One region of the Shewanella cyperi genome, then DNA from elsewhere that is predicted to be linked to it. Evidence: predicted binding sites of a transcription regulator. Region 1 holds the regulator's gene; each other region holds the start of a gene.
The links. Region 1 encodes LexA, which represses DNA repair genes until DNA is damaged. Its sites were predicted from a motif close to TACTGTATNNNNATACAGTA; they were not measured.

Region 1 (4,436 bases):
CGGTAACCAAACCATCTTCAATCAATTGATCCAGCACGGCATCCACATAGGCGGGCACATCGTCTATGCCCATAAAGAGTTCGGCCTTAAGCAGGGGATAAAACTCGGCCACAATGGCCTGTATTTCTTCCCGACCGATATTTTCATGGTGCACCAGGCAACTAGCGATCAGTGACGGAACCACCATCAGGTGAATGACATTATTGCGGTAGTAGGTCAGGGAAATCGCCTGATGCTCTTCAATCGCTATGATGTCACCCAGGGCATCGGAATGCTGTACAAACTTGTTCAGCTTCAGCCCCTGTTCCACCAGTTGATGGCCGTTACCTTCTGCCACCGAGATGTAGGAGGTGTAAGGCACCTGTTTGAGCAGCTTCAGATACAGATCCAACTGGCGCTCCAGCTGGCTGCGTTCCAGGGCATTTTGTTCGGAGGCCAACAATACCAAACTGTTGAGGGTAACCGAACTGGCGGCCGCCGCATTGTTGATCCGGGTCATCACCTGATTGGCCAGGGCATTGACCGCCGGCGTCAGCCAGGAAGGTTTCTGATCCGGGTCCTCATCCAGGGCACCGCGCCACTCGGGAACACGGTCGCTGAGGAAAGATTGCAGGGTGATGGGCTCGCCGAAATTCACATAGCCCTGACCAAAGTTGCGCAACTTGCGGATGATGCCCAGCACCTGCCACAGGGATTCCTTCTGCTTCTTCTTGCCGCTGAGTTCCTTGTGGTAGGTGGCCACTTCCATCACATGGTCATAGCCCAGATACACGGGCACCAGGGTGACCGGACGCTCTATGCCACGCAGTACACTGTTAAGCGTCATGGCCAGCATGCCGGTTTTGGGCGCCAGCAGACGACCGGTGCGTGAACGGCCACCTTCGGTGAAATACTCCACCGAATAGCCCTTGGCAAACAGCTGATCCAGGTATTCGCGGAACACTGCGGTATAGAGCTTGTTGCCATTGAAGCTGCGGCGAATAAAGAAGGCGCCGCCGCGACGGAACAAAGGTCCCGCCGGCCAGAAGTTGAGGTTAATGCCCGCCGCGATATGAGGCGGTACCATGCCCTGGTAATAAAGAATGTAAGACAGCAGCAGGTAATCCATGTGACTGCGATGACAGGGCACATAGACAATTTCATGGCCATCATGGTGCAGCTGACGCACCTGCTCGGCACCGCGGATATTGATACCGCTGTAGAGCTTGTTCCACAGCCAGGTCAGCATACGCTCAGCCACCCGCACCAGGCTGTCCGAATAGTCGGCCGCTATCTCGTCGAGATAACCTATAGCCGTTTCGCGGGCCTTGGCCTCGGAAACCTTCTTGGCAGCCGCTTCTTCGGCAATGGCCTTTTTCAGGTTATCGGACTGCAACAGCGCATGGAACATGGCCTGACGATTAGGCAACGCCGGACCTGTCATCACCTTGCGCTGACGGCGGAAATGCACCCTGGCCACCCGGGCCAGTTTCTGGGCAATGCGTTTGTCGGTGCCGTGTTCATCGGCCATATAACGCAGGGAAACCGCATTGGAAAATTGCACGAAGTTGTGACGACCGAGGAACAATATCATCAGGCACTTGCGCAACCAGGTGGGATTTTCCCGCTCCAGCAATGCCGCGCGCATGCTGTCATCTTCCTTGCCCGGAGTCCGGCCCCAATAAAGGCTCACCGGGACCAGCTGGATATCCAGCTCCGGCTTTTGCTTATGGACAGACAGTAACTGCATAAAAGCATTGAGGAAGGGTTCATTGCCCTGACGCTGCCCAAACAGGGGTTTTGCCCCCTCAAGGCAAACCACCCTCGGACTGCTCAAACCATTCACGTGCAGGGGCTCATAGGGGCTTGGCAAGCCAAACTTGGCGGTGACTTCACTCAGGGCGGCAATATCACTTACCGATTCGGTTTTCATGACGTAAACCAGGGGGCGTGCCGCATCAAGATTAAGATCGGCAAAAGGCTCCTGGGGCACCACTATGGTGTGCACCAGTTTTTTCTGGATCCAGCGGAGGGTTCTATACCACAGCGAGTCTTGGGTTGACATTCTTCTTCAGCAATCTTGGCCACTTCGTTAGCCGCATAGAATATCAGACCACACAGTCACAGTGCCAATAATCTAAACACTGGTTAATACTTGCGCTGTTTAAAATACTGTATATACTAACAGTAACTGTATAGAAAAACAGGAATGAGTATGAGACCGCTGACACCGCGCCAGGCTGAAATACTGGACCTGATCAAACGCAATATCGCCGATACCGGTATGCCGCCAACCCGTGCCGAAATTGCCACACGTTTGGGCTTCAAAAGTGCCAATGCCGCCGAAGAACATCTCAAGGCACTGGCCAAGAAGGGCTGTATTGAAATTATGCCCGGCACCTCCCGCGGTATTCGTCTTGCGGGCGACGAACATGAAGACGCTGAGCATCAGGGATTGCCGCTGATAGGTCAGGTGGCGGCCGGTGAGCCTATTTTGGCCCAGGAACACGTGGAGCAGTATTACCAGGTGGATCCAGCCATGTTCCGCCCCCAGGCCGACTTTTTACTGCGGGTTCGGGGCGACAGTATGAAGGACATAGGCATACTCGAAGGCGATCTGTTGGCGGTACACAAGATGCAGCAGCCGCGCAACGGTCAGGTGGTGGTCGCCCGGGTTGAAGATGATGTGACGGTCAAACGCTTCGAACGCAAGGGCAATGTGGTTTACCTGCATGCCGAAAACGAAGCCTACGCCCCGATAAAGGTGGATCTCAGCTGCCAAAGTCTGACCATTGAAGGTCTGGCGGTCGGTGTCATCCGTAATGGAGACTGGTTATGAACAAGCTGCTCGGTAATGCTCCCCGCCATCCCGGCCTGTGGCGCGACCTGCCCGCTGACAATGCCGGCGCCAATACGGAAGTCAGCATGCTGACCACCAGCGATCAGGGCCGTAACGAACTAAAGCACTTGTGCCCCCAATTGGCGCAGCTGAGTCATCAGGGTCGTTGGATAGTGCTGATCAGTCCGCCCAATATAGGCTACAAAGACCTCCTGGCCCAGGCCGGCGTGCGTATGGACAGAGTCTTACTGGTGCATGCCAAGGATGAAGTGGAAACCCTGTGGGCCATGGAAAAAGCGCTGACCAGTGGCACTTCCAGTGCGGTACTTTGCTGGAGCAGCAGCCTGGACCCCAGAGATGAACGCCGCTTACAGCTGGTTGCCAAGAGTGCGGTTGCCATGGGTGTCATATTTCAGGATGTAAATGCTCACTCTCATGGAAATCCTTGTCACCAAGCCGCTATTCCCATGACCCTTTCCAACCAGTTTCAACCGCTGCACTGATCCCCTTCCATCCCCTTGAGCCCCAGTGGGGCTCTTTTTTTCAATAATTTTTTCAGTTAATTAGAAAAGAAAGTGATCTTGATCAATATTTAAACTGCAAGTAATGTAGTTCAGGGTAACAACGATAGTTTGTTATATCCGGGATAGATTATGTCGTCGCAGTGAGCCCTGTTTAACCACGGCCCTCTGTGTATCAGACCGATATATTCAGCTGTAGGTGCAGGCGTGGTTAGCAAGGCAGTAGGCTACAGATAGAACAAGATAAACCGCCAACGCACTTTGAAGTCATCGTTGCTTTTTTGGGAACCGAAGAGTTTGCATAGAGCAGAGACTTACTGTGTGACTCTTCTTTGTAGTTGCGATTCGCAATTGACAGAGGAGACGTCTTGTGAAGCGATTGTTGTATTGTGTTCTGGTGCTGATGGCACCGCAATTGGCAGCGGCAGACATGTCGCTGAATATGACCCAGGGGGTGACAGAAATCAGTGGCAGGGTATATCACCTGCACATGACGATTCTGTACATCTGCTGCGCCATCGGGGTGGTGGTATTTGGCGCTATGATTTACGCCATGATCAACCACCGAAAGTCGAAGGGCGCCGTGGCGGCTCAGTTTCATGAGAGCACCAAGGTAGAAATAGCCTGGACGGTTATCCCTTTCATTATCCTTATCTCCATGGCCATACCGGCCACCAAAACCCTGATCGCCATGGAAGACCCTTCCAATGCAGATCTGACGGTGCAAGTCACAGGATCTCAATGGAAATGGCATTACAGCTATTTCGATCAGGACATCGCTTTTTACAGCATCTTGTCCACGCCGATGGAGCAGATCGAAGGTAACGAGGCCAAAGGCGAAAACTACTTACTGGAAGTAGACAAGCCGCTGGTCTTGCCTGCCAATCGCAAGATACGTTTCCTGATGACCTCAGATGACGTTATCCACTCCTGGTGGGTGCCTGCCTTTGCGGTGAAGAAGGACGCCAACCCGGGTTTCATCAACGAGGCCTGGACCCGTATCGACAAACCCGGCATCTACCGGGGCCAATGCGCTGAGTTATGCGGCAAGCAGCATGGCTTTATGCCCATAGTGGTGGAAGTCTTGCCCGAAGCCC
Region 2 (4,436 bases), 1.0 Mb from region 1:
ATATTCTTTGGCCATGTACATGCACCCAGAAAGCATAAAGTGCCTGATGAATTATCTATGCCATGCCGCTGTCGGCTATGAAGTGCTCAGTGCATAGGTCGGTGCAGAGCTCGGTGCATAGGTCGGAGCAGAGCAAATGTTCAGTTATACAGACCTCCGGCCCGCAATGAAAAGTGTTTCCTCAGAATATCGCAAATAGCCAGTATATTGATCATGGACTCCCTCCTCTCTTATCCAAAATCCTTATGTAGCTTTGCATCTTATGCGGACTATTCAGCGAAGTTCAATCGTCAAGCCGATTTCCAAACTTCCCATTGATGGGAGGCATTCTCCCAATTTACCTCTTGCCCAGGATTGACTGAAGTCTTGGCTGATAGTTCGGCGCCTTATGAACTTTCGCTTTAATTTCTGTGTCATAAGACCGTCATATCTGTTATTTTTCGTGCCTGTTGCCCAGTTTCAACAGCAATGTCGGGGCAAATGTCGGATTCAAGGAGGAAATGTGAACCCAAATCGTCTGAAAGTTTTAATTGCGGCACTGCTTGGCGTCAGTTCGATATGTGCCGGTTGCAGTTCAACGGCCGTCACCCATGCCAGTTGCGATTTTGTGGTCGGCGCGGCCAGCAATGACAGAAATGTCCGCTTAAACACCAGTTCCGACAGCACACCAAGTGCCGAAGACAATCTGATTGTTGGGATTTTTAGCGTGATCACCGGTGCGATAAACCGGGCCCTGTTTGAAGACAAAGAGCGCGACGGCTGCAATACGCCACTCTAATCTCTCTATAAACCAATCTCTATAAGCCAATTTCTATAAGCCAAGAGCTGAGTCTTAAAGCGCCAAATCCAACTGGGTCAGGCGCTCACTGCACGCTTCGCTGGCCGACAGACCCACGGCTATCCCAACCAGGCGTATCCCCCGCCCTTCGGCGCGGGTCAGCGCCTGGGACAGCAGGGCCTGGTACAGCTTCACCGAGGGCTCGTCGGCACGCTGCTCTATGGTGGTCTGGCGAAAATCGCTGAACTTGAGTTTGACCACCAGCTTGTGAATACGCCGGGCACTGCCGCTGCGACCTATACGGCGATTGAGTTCGGGGATCAGTGAAGCCATTACCTGCAAGCAATCGGCTTCGCTGTGAATGTCCTTCGCCAGCGTGGTCTCTACCCCAACGGATTTCCGCTCCCTGTGGGGCGAGATGCCGCGCTCATCGCGGCCGTGGGCCCGCTCCCACAGCACAGCGCCGAATTTGCCAAAGTGTTGTGCCAGCATGGCCGGTGAACAGGCCTGCACCTGGGCACAGGTTTCCAACCCCAGGGTTTTGAGTTTTTCCTGGGTCACCTTGCCGACACCCGGGATCTTGCCAAGGGACAGGCCACTGACAAACCCGGCCACCGCCGCCGGTGTTATCACGTATTGACCGTTGGGTTTGTTGAGATCCGAGGCCACCTTGGCGAGAAACTTCACCGGTGCCACCCCGGCCGAGGCGGTTAACCCGGTTTCCGCCAGTATATCGGCCCGAATGGCCTCGGCTATCAGGGTGGCCGAGCCCTGGTGCAACTGGCAGTCGCTGACATCCAGATAGGCTTCATCCAGCGACAGGGGCTCAATAAGGTCGCTGTATCGGTCAAAGATGGCACGGATCTGCTGCGACACCTGCTTGTAGACCTCCATCCGTCCCGGCACCAGGATAAGGTCGGGACACAGGCGCATGGCGTAAGCTGTGGCCATGGCCGAACGCACACCAAAGCGGCGCGCCTCGTAATTGCAGGTACTGATCACCCCGCGGCGTTCGCTGGCACCGCCGACGGCCAGGGGCTTGTCGCGATACTCGGGAAAGTCGCGCATCTCCACCGCCGCAAAAAAGCAGTCCATGTCGATATGAATGATTTTTTTCACCAAACACCTCCATCCATCAATATACTGTATAGATAAACAGTGGTAAACAGGATGAAGGCAATAAAAAAGGCGCCCGCAGGCGCCTTTTAAATTCGGAGGCTCAGATCTTGAACTGACCTATGTTCTTGGTCAGGGCCTGGGTCAATTGCTCAAAGGCCCTCAGGGTGCCGGCCAGATCCTCACTGGCACTGTGGGAATCGTTCGACAGGGAGCGGACATTCTCCACGTTCTGGGCCACCTCTTCGGCAACCACGGCCTGCTGGCCTATGGCCACGGTAATGTCTGTGGTTTGCTGTTGCACCGACTCAATGGCCGAGGTGATGTCAAACAGGGCCTGCTCCACTTTCCTGGTCAGGTTCTCACCCACGCTCGCCTGCTCCACTCCGGCTTCCATGGCAGATTCGGCCTGCAGGGCGCCCTGTTGCAGGCTTTGGATGATGCCCTGAATATTGGCGGTAGAATCCTGGGTGCGGGATGCCAGGGTGCGCACTTCGTCCGCCACCACGGCAAAGCCGCGGCCCTGCTCACCGGCACGGGCCGCCTCAATGGCGGCATTGAGCGCCAACAGGTTGGTTTGCTCGGCGATGCCGCGGATCACGCTGAGCACCTCACCGATTTGCTCGGAACTGGCGCGCAGGGCCTTGATAACACTGGCGGCTTCGGTGACCCGGATCGACAGGGTCTGAATACCTGCGGTGGCTTCGGTCACTATCTTACGGCCATCGCGGGCCTGCTGCTGGGCCTGCTCGGCAAAGTCGCTGGTGCGCTGGGCCGTGGCCGCCATTTCCTGACTGGTGTGGGCCATTTCCGTGGCTGCCGTGGCCACCGAATCAATCTGGTGTTTCTGGGTCGAGACAGCGCCCACCGCCAGATCGCAAATCTTGCGTGCCTCTATGATGCCATCACCCACATCCCGGGTCAGGGCGCGGGTATCTATCAGCATCCGCTGCACCTTCTCGGCAAAACGGTTAAAGGCGGTGGCCATTTGCCCCAGTTCATCCTCACGCTCTATCTCGATGCGTTTGGCGAGATCGCCATCACCGCGGGCGATATCCTCCATGGCTACCAACAGCGCGCTGAGCTGGCGACGCAGGGGAATGAGCAGCAACCACACGGTCACACCCACCAGCAACATGATACCAATGGCCATCAGGCAGGCATCCCAAAAGGCGGCCCGCACCGGCGCTTCAATGGCAGAAGTGGGCAACATAAAGGCCAAATGCCATTGCTGCTGGGGATAGTCACCACCGACGGCGGTATATACCACCCGCTGCGGCTCCCCCTGATAGTCCACTTCGGCAAAGCCCTGTTTGTTTTGGCGCATCAGGCGTCCCAGAGCAGCAAAGCCCTGGTTGTCGCCGGCCAGGCCATCGATCTTGTCAATCTGCGACCCCGGAGGGAAGGCACTGTTGAAGCCGGGGAAATACACCAGCTTGCCATCGTCTGTCATCAGGAAGGCCTGGCCTTCGCCCTGATACTTGATGGGGCCCAGCAGATGCTTGCCTATGGTATCGATAAGAATGTCCATGCCACCTATACCGAGCAAATTACCCTTGTCGTCATAAACGGGGGTTTTCACCGTGGCAGAAATGGAACCGTCGTTGGCATCCACAGCCGGATCGCCCACAAACAAACCGCCCTTGTCTATGGCTTCCTGCCACCAGGGGCGCTTGTTGGTGTAATAGTTGGGATCACCGCTATAGCGGCCATTGAGATCAAAATATTCGAAGGTGTTGGCGGAGCCGAAGAACACCGATTTTATGTCGCTGTCCTTATCGGAGAAAAAGCGGAAATACTGGACTATGTCGCGATATTGGCGGTCCATATCCAGGTTGCTGCCCCGGTCCCTGTAGTTGGCAAACCAGTTGCGCAGCCCGGGTTCGGCGAAAATCGAATGGATCACCTGTCCCTTGGCGATGAAATAACTGCGGATCTCGTTGCCTTTCAGCTGCACCAGACCACTGATATCCGTGTCCACTTCCTGACGGGTGGAATCGCTGGCGCGGTTAACCAGCAAGGCGGCGACCAAAGTAAGCAGCACGGCCAGGGCCCCCACCAGGGTCAGCACCAACTGCAGGCTCAGTGAACGCTTGATATATCCCATGTTCTTATCCTATCTATTATTGTTGTCATTTCCGGCGGCGTTCCACACTGGCTACTGCCATTGCCATCCAGGGCAAATCAAAATGCCAAAGTGTGAGCCGGATCCGGAATATTCCAATCTACCAAGAAAGACGGGACCTTAACACTGGGAAATGACAGGGATTTTGCGACACGCAGATATTTACACCAAGAAACAGCAACAAGAAAACACATTCGATTACCATATCAGCACTAAATAGTGATTCACTTGCAATTGATGCACAAAAAAGCAACAAAAAGGCCAGCGAGCGCTGGCCATCGGGAACAATCAGGATCACATCTTGGACTGCAGGTAATTGTGCAGACCGACTTTGTCTATCAATCCCAGCTGTTTCTCCAACCAGTAGAGATGATCGTCTTCGGTTTCATCCAACAGCAACTCCAATAATTCGCGGCT
Region 3 (4,436 bases), 1.7 Mb from region 1:
GGCATCGGGTATGGTCAGTTGCAAAAAAGGATTGCCGCCTTTGGCCTTGACGTACTCGGCATGGGCCTGCTCCACCGGTGAGGTGGGGACGGCGAAGGGCAGCTTGGTGATGATAAGGTTGGTGAGGTAGTCACCGGGCAGGTCCAGACCTTCGGAAAAACTGCCGGTACCGAACAGCACACTGGGTAAGCCCTTATCGCAGCGTTCTTTATGGGTATCAAGTAATTGCTGCCGGGGGGCACTGCCCTGGAGCAGCAAGGGCACCTTGAGCTTACCTTCAATCAATTCAGCCACTTTTTCCATTTGCCAGTAGGAGGCAAACAGCACCAGGCTCGCCATCTCATCGGCTGTGTACTGATGAACCAATTCCGCCAATTCTGCCGTGTAGGCATCGTCCGTGGGCTCGGTGCGCATTTTGGGCAGGAATAAGGTGGCATTGTTTTCAAAATCAAAGGGCGATTGCAATGCCAGGAAGCGGCTGCCATCGTTAAGCGACAACCCCACCTGATGGGCAAAATAGTCGAATTGGTTTACCGCCCTCAAGGTCGCACTGCAAAGGACCACGCCGGCCGCTTTTTCCCACAGCATGGACTCCAGCATGAAACCCACCTCTATGGGGGAGGAGCAAAAAAGGAAGTCCTGCTGCTTACCCGGCATCAACTCAATCCAGCGTGCCGTGGGGGCGCCTTTCTTGCTGTCCTCTTTGGCCATCATCTTCCACAGCTTATGTAAGTTCTCCAGTCGTTGCAGCATAAAGCCGGTTTCGCTTTGCAGACTGTCGGCCTGATGTCTGGGAATGTCGCCGTCCTTGATGGCCTCGGCCAGCAGCAATTGCATTTTATTGAATTGTTTCAGTGCCGATGAAGAGGCCGTGGCCAGGTTTTCCGCATGGCGCTTGAGTACCTCGGGCAATTCACCATTGGTAAAGCGCAGGCGGTTTTCCGGATTGTCAAATTTTGCCAATTGGCCGTCGCAGAAATGGGCCACTTGATTGAGCTGGGCGCACAGATCCGTTACATGGTCCTGCATTGCCTGGGCCGGGGCGATAATGTTGTTGCTCTTTATCTGATGCTGCAATTTTGCTGCGGTTTTGCCAATTTTCTCCAGCCAGTCACAGGCACCCCGCAAGGTGGCCTGGGCGCTGGAAAAATCCCGCGCCACTATGGGCAGATGATGGGCTTCGTCTATGACGTAATAGACATCTTCCGGATCCGGCAGTATCACACCTCCGCCCAACTCCAGATCGGCAAACAGCAGGCTGTGGTTGGCGATCAGCACATCCCAGGTATCCACATCTTCACGGGCCTTGTGGAAGGGACACTGCCTGTGACTGGACTGCTGCCTGTGACAGCTGTGCTTGTCGCAAGCGATTTGCTGCCATAAATGGTCGGGCAGGGGCGCTTCAAGGGTATCCAGCTCACCATTCCAGCGGCCCTTATGGAAGTCCTGATGCAGTTTTTGCAGCAATTCCACCTGTGCAGTGTCGGGTTTGGTCTGCCACATGGCCATCTGGGTGCCATTGTTGTCGCCGATGAGCATTTCGAGCTTGGCCAGACAAACATAGCGCTGGCGCCCCTTGACCAAACCGAAACGGAAGTTGAGTCCAGACTGTTCTTTAAAAAAGGGCAGATCCTTATTCAGCAATTGCTCCTGCAGAGCCACGGTGGCGGTGGCTATGCAGACCTTTTTCTTGCTTTCCAGCGCCAGCGGGATAGTGCCGAGAATATAGGACAGGGATTTACCAATACCCGTGCCGGCCTCAACCACTATGATGCGCCTGTGTTTGTCGTAGTCACCTGCCAGGGTCTTGGAGATCTCTGCCACCATATAGTTTTGTTCGCGCCGGGAACGGAAATGGGGCAGCGATTGGGCTATGTCTTTATAGATGGCCCGAATTTGGGTTTTCACTTTTTCTGGCAGCATGTCAGGCTCTGTGCTCTCGATAATGCTGTACATAATAACAGTGATTGCTTAGGCTAAGAACCATTAATTCGTCACGCCTGTCACTTGCAAGCCTTTATCTGTGGTCGTGCCCATGTCTGTTCCCGACAATCATCATTTATCCAGCCCAGTCACCTCGGTGATTAGCGGGCGCATCCTGACCCGGGCAAACAGGCTTGAGCAGGGACAGTCTGTGCTGGAATATTATGTGGCCACAGCGCAGGGCCCGGTCCAGGTGATTGTCAGGGATCAGCCCTGGCTTGCCTTTTGCCATCAGCAGGACGCGCTGCAGTTAAAGCGAGCCGTGGCACAGGCTGGTGGCCAGATTAAGCCGCTGAGCCTTAAAAGTTTCCAGGGGCAGGCGGTCAGCGCGCTCTATTTACCTTCAGCCCGGGCCCACAGACAAGTGCGGCGGATGGCAACGGATATGGGTATTCGCCTGTTTGAGGATGATATCAGGCCGGAGCAACGATTTTTAATTGAGCGTTTCGTGGCCTTGGATGCCGAGTTTTCTGGCTATGAAGTGGAGTGCCTTGCCGGTGTGCGCCGGTTTGAGGCCCAAAGGGTCAGGTGCGCTTCGCAGGATCCGGGGATAAGCCTCAAGGCCGTATCTGTTGATCTCGAGTGCAGCATGCAGGGCGAGTTCTATTCCATAGGTTTCTTCGGCGATGTCGCGCCCTTGGTCATTATGGTCGGGCAGGCGGGGGAGGCCAAGGCGGCGCCAAGCGACTGTGATATCCAATGGGTCAGCGATGAAAAAGCGCTGCTGGAAGCCATCATAGCTTGGTTTGCAGCAGCCGATCCCGACATCATCATAGGGTGGTCAATAGTGGGATTTGATTTGTCCCTGCTAAGCCGCCGCGCACAACACCATGGACTTGCACTGGCCATTGGCCGGGGAGGCAGCGAGCTTGGCTGGAAAGTCGCCGATAAGCACAGACCGGAAACCCTGGATTTACCGGGCCGGGTGGTGCTGGATGGCATTGATTGGCTTAAGGCCGCCTTCTTTCAGTTCGACAGCTTTTCTCTGCAGTCGGTGGCTTCTGCCTTGCTTGGCAAGGGGAAGGCTATCGACAAGGTGGATGACAGGGGGGAGGAAATCACCCGCTTATTCCTGAAGGACAAACCGGCGCTGGCCCGTTATAACCTGATGGACTGCCAACTGGTATGGGAAATCTTCGCCCAGACTCACCTGTTTGAGTTTGCCCTGGAACGGGCCAGATTGACGGGTCTTGAGCTGGGGCGGGTCGGCGCATCGGTGGCGGCATTTACCCACCTCTATCTGCCTCATCTACACCGGCAAGGTTATGTGGCGCCGGCCATGGGAGCCGTTCCCGGTCAGGACAGCCCCGGGGGATATGTGATGGATTCGCTTCCCGGTCTGTATCGCAATATTTTGGTGCTGGACTTCAAGAGTTTGTATCCCTCAATTATCCGTAGTTTTTTAATCGATCCCAAGGGCTTGATAGAAGGACTTCAGGAAAGCGAGCAAGACTCGGTTCCCGGCTTCAGAGGCGCCAGGTTCAGCCGCAAGCAACCTATTTTGCCGGGCATTATCGCCACTCTGGCCGCTCGCAGGGAGGAGGCCAAACGGGACGGTAATGTGCCCTTGTCCCAGGCTATCAAGATCATCATGAATTCCCTCTACGGGGTGCTCGGCTCCAGTGGTTGCGTATTCCACGACACCAGGCTTGCCAGTTCCATTACCCTGCGGGGCCATGAAATCATGCGCCAGACCCGCGCCTGGATTGAAGAGCTGGGTTACCAGGTGATCTACGGTGACACGGACTCCACCTTTGTCTGGCTTGGGGACGAGGCGGCAGATGCCGATGCTACCGGTAAAATGCTGGTGAACCGGGTCAATGAACTTTGGCGTGACAGGTTGTGGCAGGAATGGCAGTTGGAAAGTTTTCTGGAACTGGAGTATGAGCGTCACTACCGGCATTTTTTTATGCCGACCTTGAGGCACTCTGCCGAGGGCAGCAAAAAGCGCTATGTGGGGGAATATGACGATCATGGTCAGTCCCGCATAGTGTTCAAGGGCATGGAGCAGGTTCGCAGTGACTGGAGTCCACTGGCTAAGCGATTACAGCATGAGCTTTATCGCAGACTCTTTGCCGGTGAAGATATGGTTGCTTACATCAAGGACAATATTGATGCCCTGTTTAAAGGTGACCTGGATGATGAGTTGGTGTTCCGCAAGCGTCTGAGGCGAAAGCTTGTGGATTACAGTGCTTCGGCACCCCATGTGAAGGCGGCCAGGGTGTTACTCGAGAGTACCGGCGATCAGGCTTGGGGCCAAAGAGGCGCCAGAATAGAGTATGTGATGACGACTCAGGGGGCTGAGCCGCTGCAGCTTAGCCGCCAACCAATAGATTATGAGTATTATCTTGAGAAACAGATCCGGCCGATTGTCGATCCCGTATTTTCTGTTTTGAATATTAATTACAGCGAAATCCTGGGTAAACAATTATTGTTAATTTGATGTGTAAATT
Region 4 (4,436 bases), 1.7 Mb from region 1:
ATCGTCAATTTTGACCTCAAGTTCGACACCGTCCTGACTCAAATGGCTGTCAAGCACCTTGCCTATGACAAGGCCCCGGTACAGTACCTGGGTACCTGCACCTATACCGTCGGCGTCTTTGGCGTTCAGACGGATAACTCTGCCGCCGAGGGCATTGGCTTCGCTCTCGTAGAGCATAAAGCTGTCACCGTGTTTGGCTGAACGGTCACTGTCGGAGGAGCTGAAACTGATCCCGCCGGCCAGCAGTGACGAAATGCTTTCGCTTTTTATCTGTACCCCAGCCAGGGAGGCATCGATGGCAATGCCCGATACGTTCCAGAAACGTGAATCGGCTTTAACCAGGTGTGCGTATTGCTCCTGGATAAAGGCGCTGATAATGACGCGCCTGTTACCCTCGAGACGGTAGCTGACCACCCGGCCCACGGGGAGTTGGCGAAAGAGTACGGAAGAGCCCACATCCAGTGAGCCCAGACGGTCGCTGGCCAGTTCCACCACTATGCCTTCATTGCCGGGAAGCAGCGGCGGCGCTTCACGCTCGGCCTCAAACTGGGTGCGGGAGTCACCATCGCCCGGTTGCACCGCAATATAATTACCGGAAAACAGCGCGTCGAGGCCTGAGACACCTGTGATGGATGCCTTGGGGGTCACCAGCCAAAACTTGGTGTCATCCTTTAAGTAGGGGCCGGCGCGGTAGTCCATTTTGACCCTGACGTTCACGCCCTCAAGGTTGTCGTCGATGGCTATGTCGGTTACTTTTCCCACGGTCAGGCCCTGATATTTGACCAGGGTTTTGGCCACGTCTATGCCTGTGGCACTGGGGAAGTGGATCACAATTTCCACACCTGACTCGCGGATGCTTTTGATCCCGAGCCAGGCGCCCAGAGCCAAAGCCACCAAGGGTAAGAGCCAGACAGGTGAAAACAGCTTTTTCTTCACAACTTTCGGGGCTTCAATTTGCGTCATGTTCGAGTTCCAGTCGATCCCAAAGTAAACGAGTATCCAACACCTTGGCGGCCAGCTGGGTCAGCAGGATAACCAAGGCAAAAGCAGTAGCGGCCGGCGCGGGTTTGGCGTCCAGCAGTTGTCCCATATTGACCAGTGCCACAGTCAGGGAAATAACAAATAAATCCAGCATGGACCAGCGACCAATCCATTCAATGATATGAAAGCCCCCCATCAGTAAACGCTTGGGAATGGGCAGGTGAAAGCTGATGGCGGTCAGGTAAATGGCCAGACCGATAATTTTGAGCCAAGGCACCAGTATGCTGGCGGTAAAGACTATGATGGCTATCGGCAGCATATCCGAATCCACCAGGTGCTTAATGCCGGAGAAAATGGTGTCCTGGGTGACCACCCCCTGATTCACCAGAGTGGTGATGGGATAAATGTTGGCCGGTATAAGCAGGATGGCGGCGGTGAGCAGCAGGGCCCAGCTTTTATGCAAACTGCTGTAGTCCCGCTCGGATATCGCCTCGCCACAGCGACAACAATGGCTGAGATGGGCTGAGTTAACCTTGTGGCAGACATTGCACAGCAGCAAGCCTAAATCCTTACCCTGGGTGCCGGCTTCAGACATCGAGGTAGCTCCACATATGTTCAAGGTTGTATTCACGCTGCAGAAACAGGGTCACCAGAAACAGCATGGTGAAACAAAAGGTACCGACACCGAAATAGATGTCGGAAAAATCTGCCAGCTGAAATGCCGAGACCAGAAAGCTGATCACATAGATTTCCAGCATGGTTAACTGGCTCAGCAGGCCGTGTTGCTCCAGTAACCATTCGTAGGTGGTGCGTTGCCATCCTTGCTTGAGTCCGGCCTTGATGAGCAGGATCTGACCCAGTATGGACAACAGCAGGATACCGGGGGCAACGACGGCGGCGGTTAATACGGCCACTCCGACTACCCAGTAACCCAATGACATCACCGCCATGGCGCCTTCCACCACGCTGGCGGTACGCACACTGCCGAGAAAATGCAGCTCCAGCACAGGGAACAGGTTGGCGGGCAGGTAGAAAGCGAGGGCGGCCACACACAAAGCCAGCATGCCGTTGATGGAGCAGTATGGCGTATCGTACAGTGCCGTATGACAGCGCGGACACAGGGCTCGAACCCCCGAGGGCAGGGCTCGCTTGCGCACCGCCATGTCGCAGGCACGGCAGAGAATGACTGTCTGGTCTACGGCATCGTCTTGCATAATGGCTAAACTGACTTCCTCTTTGGCAGCGGCGGACATTTTTGCGCGTAAGTTTCCGTAATCACGTGAAAAGAATTCAATTATTGCCGCTTTTAATGCCATGATACTAGCAGATCCCGTTCCGGACTTGCATCATTAGTTGCACCTGTGACACTCTATGCACTGTATAAATAACCAGTAAGAGGGCAATCATGGCAGTTATCACTCAATATGTCGTGGTCAGAGAAGGGGTGGAGAAGATGACATTCACATCGAAAAAAGAGGCCGATGCCTATGACAAGATGCTGGATATCGCCGACAGTCTTATCCCGTTTATCCAAGGTGCCGGGCTGGATTTGGACGATGGCAGGACAGAAAAGTTGGCCTTCTATTTAGCCACCCACAAAGATGATCTATCATCCCTGCTCAAGGGCGCTCCGCTTGCCAAAGCAGAACCCGCGCCCAGGAAAAACACCAGGAAAGACGCCGCTGATTAATCAGACGGTATTGGCATAAGGTACTTGCATGAAGTCTGAATTTTACCAATCACTGAACCGACAACTGGCGGCCCTGCTTGAGGGCGACGACGATATGGTGTCGGCCATGGCCAATTTCTCTGCCATGCTTAACAGCCAGCTGACCGAATTGAACTGGGTCGGTTTTTATATCCGTCGTGGCGATGAGCTGGTGCTCGGCCCCTTCCAGGGTAAGGTCGCCTGCAACCGCATTCCCTGGGGCAAAGGTGTCTGCGGCACAGCAGCTGCGCTGGACAGCACCCAGAGAGTCGCCGACGTGCACCAGTTCGATGGTCATATCGCCTGCGATTCAGCCAGCAACTCCGAAATCGTGATCCCGGTTCGCAAGCAGGGGCAGGTCGTTGCCGTGCTGGATATTGACAGTCCGGTGTTCGACCGCTTCGACGAAGCGGATCAATTGGGCCTGGAACAGGCTGTCCGGGTGCTGGAAAACACCCTGTTTGGTTGAAATCCCACCAATTTAGCGTAAATCCCGGTCGCATTCGCTCAAGGCCGCCTTATAATAGGCGGCTGCTTCCTGCCGTGCGGGGGGCGGATTAACGGAAATTTGTTAATCAATGTTTATAAGCACTTTGGCATCCGTCGATATAATGCTAACGTGTGCGATGGCTCCGGGTGGCCATAACCTTACATAACCGATGCCGGCATCAGAACGCCGCATCCCTGTGAACTGTGGAAGTAGAAATGGAATCAACAGAAAAGTTGACCGACACCAACGCCATTCTGGCGTATTTGTATGAAACATTCCCCCTGTGCTTTATCGCCGAGGGTGAGGCTAAACCTCTGAAAATAGGTTTGTTTCAAGATCTGGCAGAAAGGTTGGCTGATGATTCCAAAGTCAGTAAAACACAGCTTCGTGTTGCCCTGCGCCGTTATACCAGCAGCTGGCGTTACCTCAAGTGCATCAAAGAAGGTGCGGTAAGGGTTGACCTTGATGGCAATCCCTGCGGTGAGTTGGAGCAAGAGCACATAGATCACGCCCAGGCGACCCTGAAAGAAAGTCAGGAGAAAGCCAAGGCCAAGCGTGCCGAGCGCGCCCCCAAGGCCGAGGCAACAGATAAGCCTGCCCGTAAACCACAGGCCAAGCGCCCCCGTCAGGAGCGTCCAGGTCAAGATCGTCCGCGCCAGGACCGTCCACGTCAGGAACGTGCCGCCAAACCATCACAGGCTGAACCCAAGGCTAAACCCGCCGTGGATGTTTCCAATTTGGTGCAGGCAAAACTGGCCGATCTGAAACCAAAACAGCGTGTGAATGTCAAATTGGGTATGTCCCCCGTGGCAGGCACAGTCGTGGATATCAACAAGGAAGATGTACATGTCCAGTTGGATAGCGGCTTGACTGTCAAGGTAAGGGCTGACTATATACTGCTGTAACCCAATCAAGTACAAAGGAGTAACTTGTTGATGCGAAAACTCACTTTAGCCGCGTCAGTCGCTTCAGCTCTGGCTGCTTTTTCAGCTTGGGCAATTCCGCCGGCAATTCAAGTCAGCGAGTTACCCTCCCTTGAACAGGAGCCACAGCACAAGGTGGCCAGCAAGCGGGTGGCCGATCTGTTCACCCGTTCTCATTACCACAGATTCAATCTGGATGATGGTTTTTCCGCGAGTATCTTCGATCGCTATTTGGAGCAATTGGACTATCGTCGCAATGTGCTGACCCAAGCCGATATCGCCGGATTTAATAGCTACGCGACGCAGTTTGATGACATGCTCAAAAACGGCGATT

Region 2: a site for LexA is predicted at 1,920-1,939, ahead of dinB (DNA polymerase IV). Genes of this name have one in related genera too.
Region 3: a site for LexA is predicted at 1,947-1,966, ahead of dinG (ATP-dependent DNA helicase DinG). Genes of this name have one in related genera too.
Region 4: a site for LexA is predicted at 2,356-2,375, ahead of JYB84_RS09860 (YebG family protein). Genes of this name have one in related genera too.

Annotation. Positions count from the first base shown of each region.
Region 1 is NZ_CP071501.1:3,968,251-3,972,686, forward strand. Features, by position in the region: gene plsB (glycerol-3-phosphate 1-O-acyltransferase PlsB) at 1-2,044, opposite strand, end outside; gene lexA (transcriptional repressor LexA) at 2,195-2,818, shown strand; gene JYB84_RS17640 (cell division inhibitor SulA) at 2,815-3,321, shown strand; partial or broken gene coxB (cytochrome c oxidase subunit II) at 3,710-4,436, shown strand, end outside.
Region 2 is NZ_CP071501.1:2,932,076-2,936,511, forward strand. Features, by position in the region: gene JYB84_RS12805 (hypothetical protein) at 503-778, shown strand; gene dinB (DNA polymerase IV) at 833-1,897, opposite strand; gene JYB84_RS12815 (methyl-accepting chemotaxis protein) at 1,998-4,001, opposite strand; gene bfr (bacterioferritin) at 4,314-4,436, opposite strand, start outside.
Region 3 is NZ_CP071501.1:1,518,326-1,522,761, forward strand. Features, by position in the region: gene dinG (ATP-dependent DNA helicase DinG) at 1-1,923, opposite strand, end outside; gene JYB84_RS06415 (DNA polymerase II) at 2,036-4,426, shown strand.
Region 4 is NZ_CP071501.1:2,275,426-2,279,861, reverse strand. Features, by position in the region: gene JYB84_RS09875 (PqiB family protein) at 1-963, opposite strand, end outside; gene JYB84_RS09870 (paraquat-inducible protein A) at 950-1,576, opposite strand; gene JYB84_RS09865 (paraquat-inducible protein A) at 1,569-2,195, opposite strand; gene JYB84_RS09860 (YebG family protein) at 2,387-2,671, shown strand; gene JYB84_RS09855 (GAF domain-containing protein) at 2,700-3,158, shown strand; gene proQ (RNA chaperone ProQ) at 3,395-4,084, shown strand; gene prc (carboxy terminal-processing peptidase) at 4,115-4,436, shown strand, end outside.